One region of the Sporolactobacillus pectinivorans genome, then DNA from elsewhere that is predicted to be linked to it. Evidence: predicted binding sites of a transcription regulator. Region 1 holds the regulator's gene; each other region holds the start of a gene.
What was found. Region 1 encodes CtsR, which represses protease genes until heat stress. Its sites were predicted from a motif close to ATGGTCAATAAAGGTCAAACA; they were not measured.
Positions count from the first base shown of each region.

Region 1 (2,245 bases):
CTACCATGCCGGTTCGAGTCCGGCCCTCGGCACCACTTATTCTGTTTTTGCGCCCTTAGCTCAATTGGATAGAGCGTCTGACTACGGATCAGAAGGCTGGGGATTCGAGTTCTCTAGGGCGCACCATATCGGGAAGTGGCTCAGCTTGGTAGAGCACCACGTTCGGGACGTGGGGGTCGCAGGTTCAAATCCTGTCTTCCCGATCATTTTTATGGGGCCTTAGCTCAGCTGGGAGAGCGCCTGCTTTGCACGCAGGAGGTCAGGAGTTCGATCCTCCTAGGCTCCATTACATTTACTGTTTCAAGGCTGATAATTTGGAACAAAACATTATTAATGATTGCGCTATTAAAAGGCGGTGTTTTTGTCACTAAAGGCAAAGGCACCGTCTTTTAATGTCTTTTAAATACTATAGGTAAAAATTTGCGGTGAATCATATGAAAACAAGGCTTCCAGAATATTTCTATTATCGACCGCACAAGAGCAGTTGATTATTTATCAAAATTCAGTCATAATTGTGATATAGTCAAAGTTAGTCAAAGTCAGGGAGGAGATGCCCCGATGAGGAACATATCTGATATCATTGAAAAATATATAAAAGAAATACTTAACTCAAGCGACAATATCAGGCTGAAGAGGAGCGAACTTGCTGAAAAGTTTCAGTGCGTACCATCACAGATTAATTACGTGCTTAAAACTCGCTTTTCTATCGAGAGAGGCTATGTGGTCGAGAGTAAAAGGGGCGGCGGCGGATACATTCAGGTCGTCAAGGTTCAACCGGTCACGGATGCTGATTTAATTGATGAAATGATCAATTTAATTGATTACAGACTGACTGAAAATATGGCTGATTCGATTATTATTCATTTGCTTGAGGAGCAGGTGATTAGTGAAAGGGAAGCAAGACTGATGCTGAGCGCGATCGATCATAGTGTTCTTGATGTCGATATACCAATAAGAGACGTGATGCGTGCGAATATTTTAAAAGCAATGCTCCAGTCGCTGACTTATACACGATGACCGTTCATTTTTAAGCGGTGAATGCTGATTGGGGAATGGGTAATGTTTTATATTTACCTTATTGAAATACTGCGTCTATTTTTAGATGCACATCTTTTTTAGAAATGAATAAAGAGGAATTAATCAGACGTCCGGCGAAATAATAATTTAGATCATTGCCTTCAATGAGCGCTTTACGTTAAATGGACTGACAGGCTGCAAGAATTTTTGGACCTGAACAGTTAGCCCCTAATATTATCAGCGGGTGTCATAAGCGGTATGAGTTGAAGATTTTCAGAAGGTTCTCTACAATAGACTGAACAGGGAGAATCATTGACAGAATTCGGCAGTCGATTACTTTATGCCCTGGAAATCGGTAACCGTGAACCTGTCTAAAATGGTTTACCGATAAAATTTCTTTTTTGTGAATGGATTTCTTCGAAAGGCCTGAAAGAAAAGAGAAAGCGACAAAGGGAGGCCACAATTATGATGTTTGGACGATTTACGGAGCGCGCTCAAAAAGTGCTTGCACTTTCTCAGGAAGAGGCCATCAGGCTGGGACACAATAATATAGGCACGGAACATATTTTACTCGGGCTAGTCCGGGAAGGGGACGGAATTGCGGCTAAAGCTCTGCTTGCTCTAAATCTGAGCCCTGAAAAAATTCAGAAGGAAGTTGAAGCGCTGATCGGGCGTGGAACTGAAACGGTTCAGTCCCCACACTATACGCCAAGAGCTAAACGGGTGATAGAGCTGTCTATGGACGAGGCGAGAAAAATCGGCCATTCCTATGTAGGTACCGAGCATATCCTGCTAGGGCTGATTCGTGAAGGCGAAGGTGTGGCTGCACGGGTTCTGAATAATCTCGGTGTCAGCCTGAACAAGGCCAGGCAGCAGGTACTTCAGTTGCTGGGAAGTCATGAAGCAACTGCCGGCGGCGTTCAGGGAAGAAATACTGCTCATGCCAGCACGCCGACTCTTGATAGTCTGGCACGTGATCTGACTGCGATGGCCGGAGAAGGAAGCCTTGATCCGGTGATTGGCAGAAGCAAAGAAATTGAGCGTGTGATTGAAGTACTTAGCCGCCGGACAAAGAACAATCCGGTTCTGATCGGTGAGCCGGGTGTAGGGAAAACTGCAGTAGCCGAAGGGCTGGCACAGGAAATTGTCAATAACGAAGTTCCGGAAATTCTGCGCGACAAGCGCGTTATGACTCTGGATATGGGCACGGTTGTCGCGGGTACGAAAT
Region 1 covers NZ_NXGA01000001.1:370,808-373,052, reverse strand. Annotated here, with positions in the region: tRNA gene COP04_RS02030 (tRNA-Leu) at 1-35, shown strand, start outside; tRNA gene COP04_RS02025 (tRNA-Arg) at 50-126, shown strand; tRNA gene COP04_RS02020 (tRNA-Pro) at 130-203, shown strand; tRNA gene COP04_RS02015 (tRNA-Ala) at 214-286, shown strand; gene COP04_RS02010 (CtsR family transcriptional regulator) at 559-1,017, shown strand; gene clpC (ATP-dependent protease ATP-binding subunit ClpC) at 1,483-2,245, shown strand, end outside.

Region 2 (2,245 bases), 960 kb from region 1:
TCATTTCATCTCAGGTTTTTAAATAATTGTATGAAATACGGAAGTCTCGGTTGTTTTACGATGCATTGACTGAGTCGATAAAGCTATGATTAATCGCGCACGGATTCCTTCCAGACACTTCCCCACTGTTCGGAACCCATGCAAGTAAAAAAAGGATCTTCTGCTTCTTAAGGCAGAAGGTCCTTTTTATCGGATGGTGCTCAGCAGTGCGGCATCGGAAAGCACGGACGCCCGCACTGCACATCAAAATGCCTTTCATCACAAGTCTGGGAAAGTGTGTGCGGATAATAATGCTGATGTTCATAAACATAATGGGTCCTGATCTCGGTGTGCATCGGGTGAATATGCTGAACAACGACCGGTTTATAGATGTCCTGAACATTGACGCTCTGCGGATCGTAAATCGCACCAGCCTGCCGCGGCGGGCAATGAAGTGTCTGGCAAGGTCCCGGCGAAGGAACAGGACATTTTCCAATCCCCCCGACCGATGTTTTTCCCCATGGGCTCATTGCCGGTTTTGTCATTGTTGCGACTGGCCCGGTGCTCGCTGGATTCCATGCGGGCATCTTCGGTTCCGGTTTCATACTAGGATATTGACTGGTCGGTGCGTATGGATTTGTGGGCACCGGCTTATTTGAGTAAGGTGAAACCTCCATATTTGTTCCTCCTCGTAATTTTAAGTACACTAATAACCTATGAGCTGGGGAATAGCCTTGCACTAATGAGAACACCTAATTTTTTCGCAAAGCCCGAATTTGGGCGGGTAAACGCCTTGAGCAAAAGATTCATATGGTACTGCCCACTTAGATTTTCCCGAAAAAGAAAACATGTTTCCATAATTAGCCTTGCAAAATGGACGACAATCGCTTAAAATAAACAAATGTCAGTGAAGCAAGCAAGTTAATAATATGCGCTCGTAGCTCAGCCTGGATAGAGCAATGGTTTCCGGTACCATGTGGCGGGGGTTCGAATCCCTTCGAGCGCATCACGCGGCGAGCCGCCTTAGCAAAAATACGCTCACAGCTTAAAGCTGCGGGCGTTTTTGCTGCCTATCTCTACTTTTTAATGATTCAGGCGGCATGCACACTCAAAAGCCATGCAACGGGGTAATCTGCGCATGATTTTTAATTTTAACAGCATTTTTTGGAAAATAACCTAGAATGAAGCCTTTTTACCCGCGATACTGACTCCTGACTGCTTCTGGAATATCATTTGGCTTGTTCACTCGTGATCAGCGGTATATTTTGAAAAACATAAAATAATTCTATAACGTGTTCGAACCAGCCGCTGCCGAGCGATTACATTTTAAACACCCGAAAAAATTTTTTAATCCTGATTTCAATAGCTTAAAATTTGACCTATATTGACCTTTAATGTATTATTGTCCTTGGTTAGATAAAAGTTACTCATATACGAATAAAAGGAGGTAGGTTCAATGCCTTTAATCCCTACAGTCATTGAGCAGACAAACCGTGGAGAACGTGCGTACGATATTTATTCCCGCTTACTGAAAGACAGAATCATTATGCTGGGAACGGCAATTGACGATAATGTCGCCAATGCCGTTGTCGCGCAGCTGCTCTTTCTCGCTGCGGAAGATTCTGAAAAAGATATTTCGCTTTATATTAACAGCCCGGGCGGTTCAATTACAGCCGGTATGGCCATTTATGATACGATGCAGTTTATCAAGCCGAAAGTATCGACCATCTGCATCGGCATGGCTGCCTCGATGGGCAGTTTCTTGCTGATGGCCGGGGAAATCGGCAAACGCTACGCGCTGCCGAACAGTGAAATCATGATCCACCAACCATCCGGCGGAATGCAGGGCCAGGCATCCGATATGGAAATTCACGCAAAGCGTATCCTCTATATCCGTGAAAAGCTGAATCATATCTATGCTGAGAGAACCGGCCAGCCATATGAAGTCATTGCACGCGATACCGACCGCGACAACTTTATGTCTGCAGAAGAAGCAAAAAAGTATGGCCTGATTGACGATATTATGACCGCACCAAAATCAAAAGCATAAAAAAGTGTTAAGAAAAAAACCCGGGGCACGCGCTCCGGGTTTTTTCATTCAAATTTTTTCGTTCAATTTTGAAATTCACACAACCGTTAGATCTCAGGCCGATTTTTTACTGATTGGGCCCTACTAATATCAATTTAGGCTCGATTAAAATAAATTACATTTCACTCTTCCAGATTGGATTAAAGATTTTCTATTTTAGGATGGTCGATCTACGTT
Region 2 covers NZ_NXGA01000001.1:1,328,662-1,330,906, reverse strand. Annotated here, with positions in the region: gene COP04_RS06350 (CotD family spore coat protein) at 201-656, opposite strand; tRNA gene COP04_RS06345 (tRNA-Arg) at 911-985, shown strand; gene clpP (ATP-dependent Clp endopeptidase proteolytic subunit ClpP) at 1,436-2,029, shown strand.
Region 2: the regulator CtsR is predicted to act here: its motif matches at 1,351-1,371, upstream of clpP (ATP-dependent Clp endopeptidase proteolytic subunit ClpP).

Region 3 (2,245 bases), 1.4 Mb from region 1:
CGGTCGCCAAACATTTCATAAGCCAGCGTCTTGGCAAGCTCCGTTTTGCCGACACCAGTCGGGCCGACAAACAGGAACGATCCGATCGGGCGGGTCGATTTTCTGAATCCTGTGCGATTGCGCCTGATTGCTCTGGCTACCTTTTCAACGGCTTCTTTCTGGCCGATCACCTTTTCGTTAAGGCGGTCAGCCAAATTACGCATTTTATTCTGTTCGTCGCTTTGCAGTTTGCGAACAGGGATACCAGTCCTTGTTTCAACAATTTGCTGAATCAAATCGGTATCAACCACTGCTTCCTTACCGGTTACAGGAGGTTCAGAACCATTGGATTTAATTTTTTCCAGTTGTTCAAGCTGCTTCTGATAAGCGTGTTCCTGATCACGAAGCCTTGCTGCCTGTTCGAATTGCTCATTCTTAGTCGCTTCCGCCTTTGCGGCCGAAATTTCTTCTATCTTCTTCTTTACACTTTCAGTATCAACCGGTGTCAGGCTGAGATTCATTTTGGATCCTGATTCGTCCATCAGATCGATTGCTTTGTCTGGAAGGAACCGATCCTGAATATAGCGTGAAGACAGTGCGACACAGGCCTTGATGGCGTCATCCGTATAATGGACATGATGATACTTCTCGTATTTCGATTGAAGGCCTTTTAGAATTCTGATCGTCTGATCCTGTGTCGGTTCATTGACAATGACGGGTTGGAAGCGGCGCTCAAGAGCGGCATCCTTTTCGATTTTGCGGTATTCTTTCAAAGTCGTTGCGCCCATGATTTGCAACTCACCTCGGGCGAGCGCCGGTTTCAGAATATTGCCTGCATCCATTGAACCGCCCTCAGCCGAGCCTGCGCCGACAAGCAGATGGACTTCATCGATAAACACAATGACATTTTTGCGTTTTTCAAGTTCTGCCATCATTTGTTTCATGCGCTGTTCAAACTGGCCGCGGATACCCGTTCCGGCGACAAGTGAAGAAACATCTATTAAGTAAATTTCCTTGTTTGCCAGTTTTGCCGGAACTTTGCCCTCTACAATTTTCAGTGCAAGGCCTTCCGCAATCGCCGTCTTGCCGACGCCTGGTTCACCGATCAGCACAGGGTTGTTTTTATTTCTCCGGTTCAATGTTTCGATAACCAGCTGGACTTCTCGGTCTCGGCCAATTACCGGATCAATTTTCCCTTTTCGTGCCTCTTCGGTCAGATTGCGCCCGAGAGACTCGAGCAGACCACCGCGGCGGCCGCCCCTGCCGCCCATTGGCTGGCCTTGTCCGTCGAACGCCATGCCGTTTTCCTGAGCCTTATTTTCTTTTTCAGCATATGAAGGCTGCATAAAACTTCTGAAAAGATCATCAAAAGGTGATCCACCGCCTTGGAAAAAAGACGACATGTTTAAATTATTTTTCATTTTTGAATAGCATTCCTCACATAGATGGAGATGCTTTTGCTGTCCGTTTACGATAACATTCATTTCTATAGATGCCGGATTAATCTTGCATTCGTCACAAAGCATATGCTCATGCCTCCTTATGGATTAACTTATGCCAAAGGCCACAATAATCATCCATTCATTTGACCATCTTTGACCTTGTGATTTTATTATAGTCTGACCTTTTTTGACTTTCAAGTATTTGATCCCAAAAATACAAAACTTTTTTTTACAACCGGTTTCTCTGAGCAGGGTAAAGAAAAATCCCCCGCAAGTTTTCCTAAGCGGAGGATCATTCTCAATATGGGGTACAAGCTCATAGCTGTTAAAATTATTTAACAATCATAACCGGGCAATTAGCCAGATGCAGGACTTTGTTGCTGACACTTCCGAGCATAACCTGACCGAAAGCGCCCATGCCGCGATTTCCCATAACGATCAGATCTTTCTTTGTATCGTTTGCGAAGTCGGTTATTTCCTGCGCGGCAATACCATATAAATGTTTTTTCTTAAATTTTACCTTAGTATGCTCTGACGCTTTCTCAATAATGTCATCGAGCATTTGATTGCCCTCTTTTTCCTCTACTTCCTTCACATCTGCGTCAAGCGACGGGCCAACCATCGAGTAAAAAGGGAAGTATACTGGAGACGGACTAACATAAATCAGAGTGATGTCAACATCTTTCTTTCCTTCGGCAATTGCAACCGCTTCATCAACCGCGCGTAAAGCAGGAGCAGAGCCGTCAACAGGTACAAGAATTTCATACATGCTCACCACCAACCTTCCCTGACATTAATAGTAACAATGAATCATCCCTTACAAC
Region 3 covers NZ_NXGA01000001.1:1,726,525-1,728,769, reverse strand. Annotated here, with positions in the region: gene COP04_RS08235 (ATP-dependent Clp protease ATP-binding subunit) at 1-1,505, opposite strand, end outside; gene COP04_RS08230 (universal stress protein) at 1,753-2,190, opposite strand.
Region 3: the regulator CtsR is predicted to act here: its motif matches at 1,562-1,582, upstream of COP04_RS08235 (ATP-dependent Clp protease ATP-binding subunit).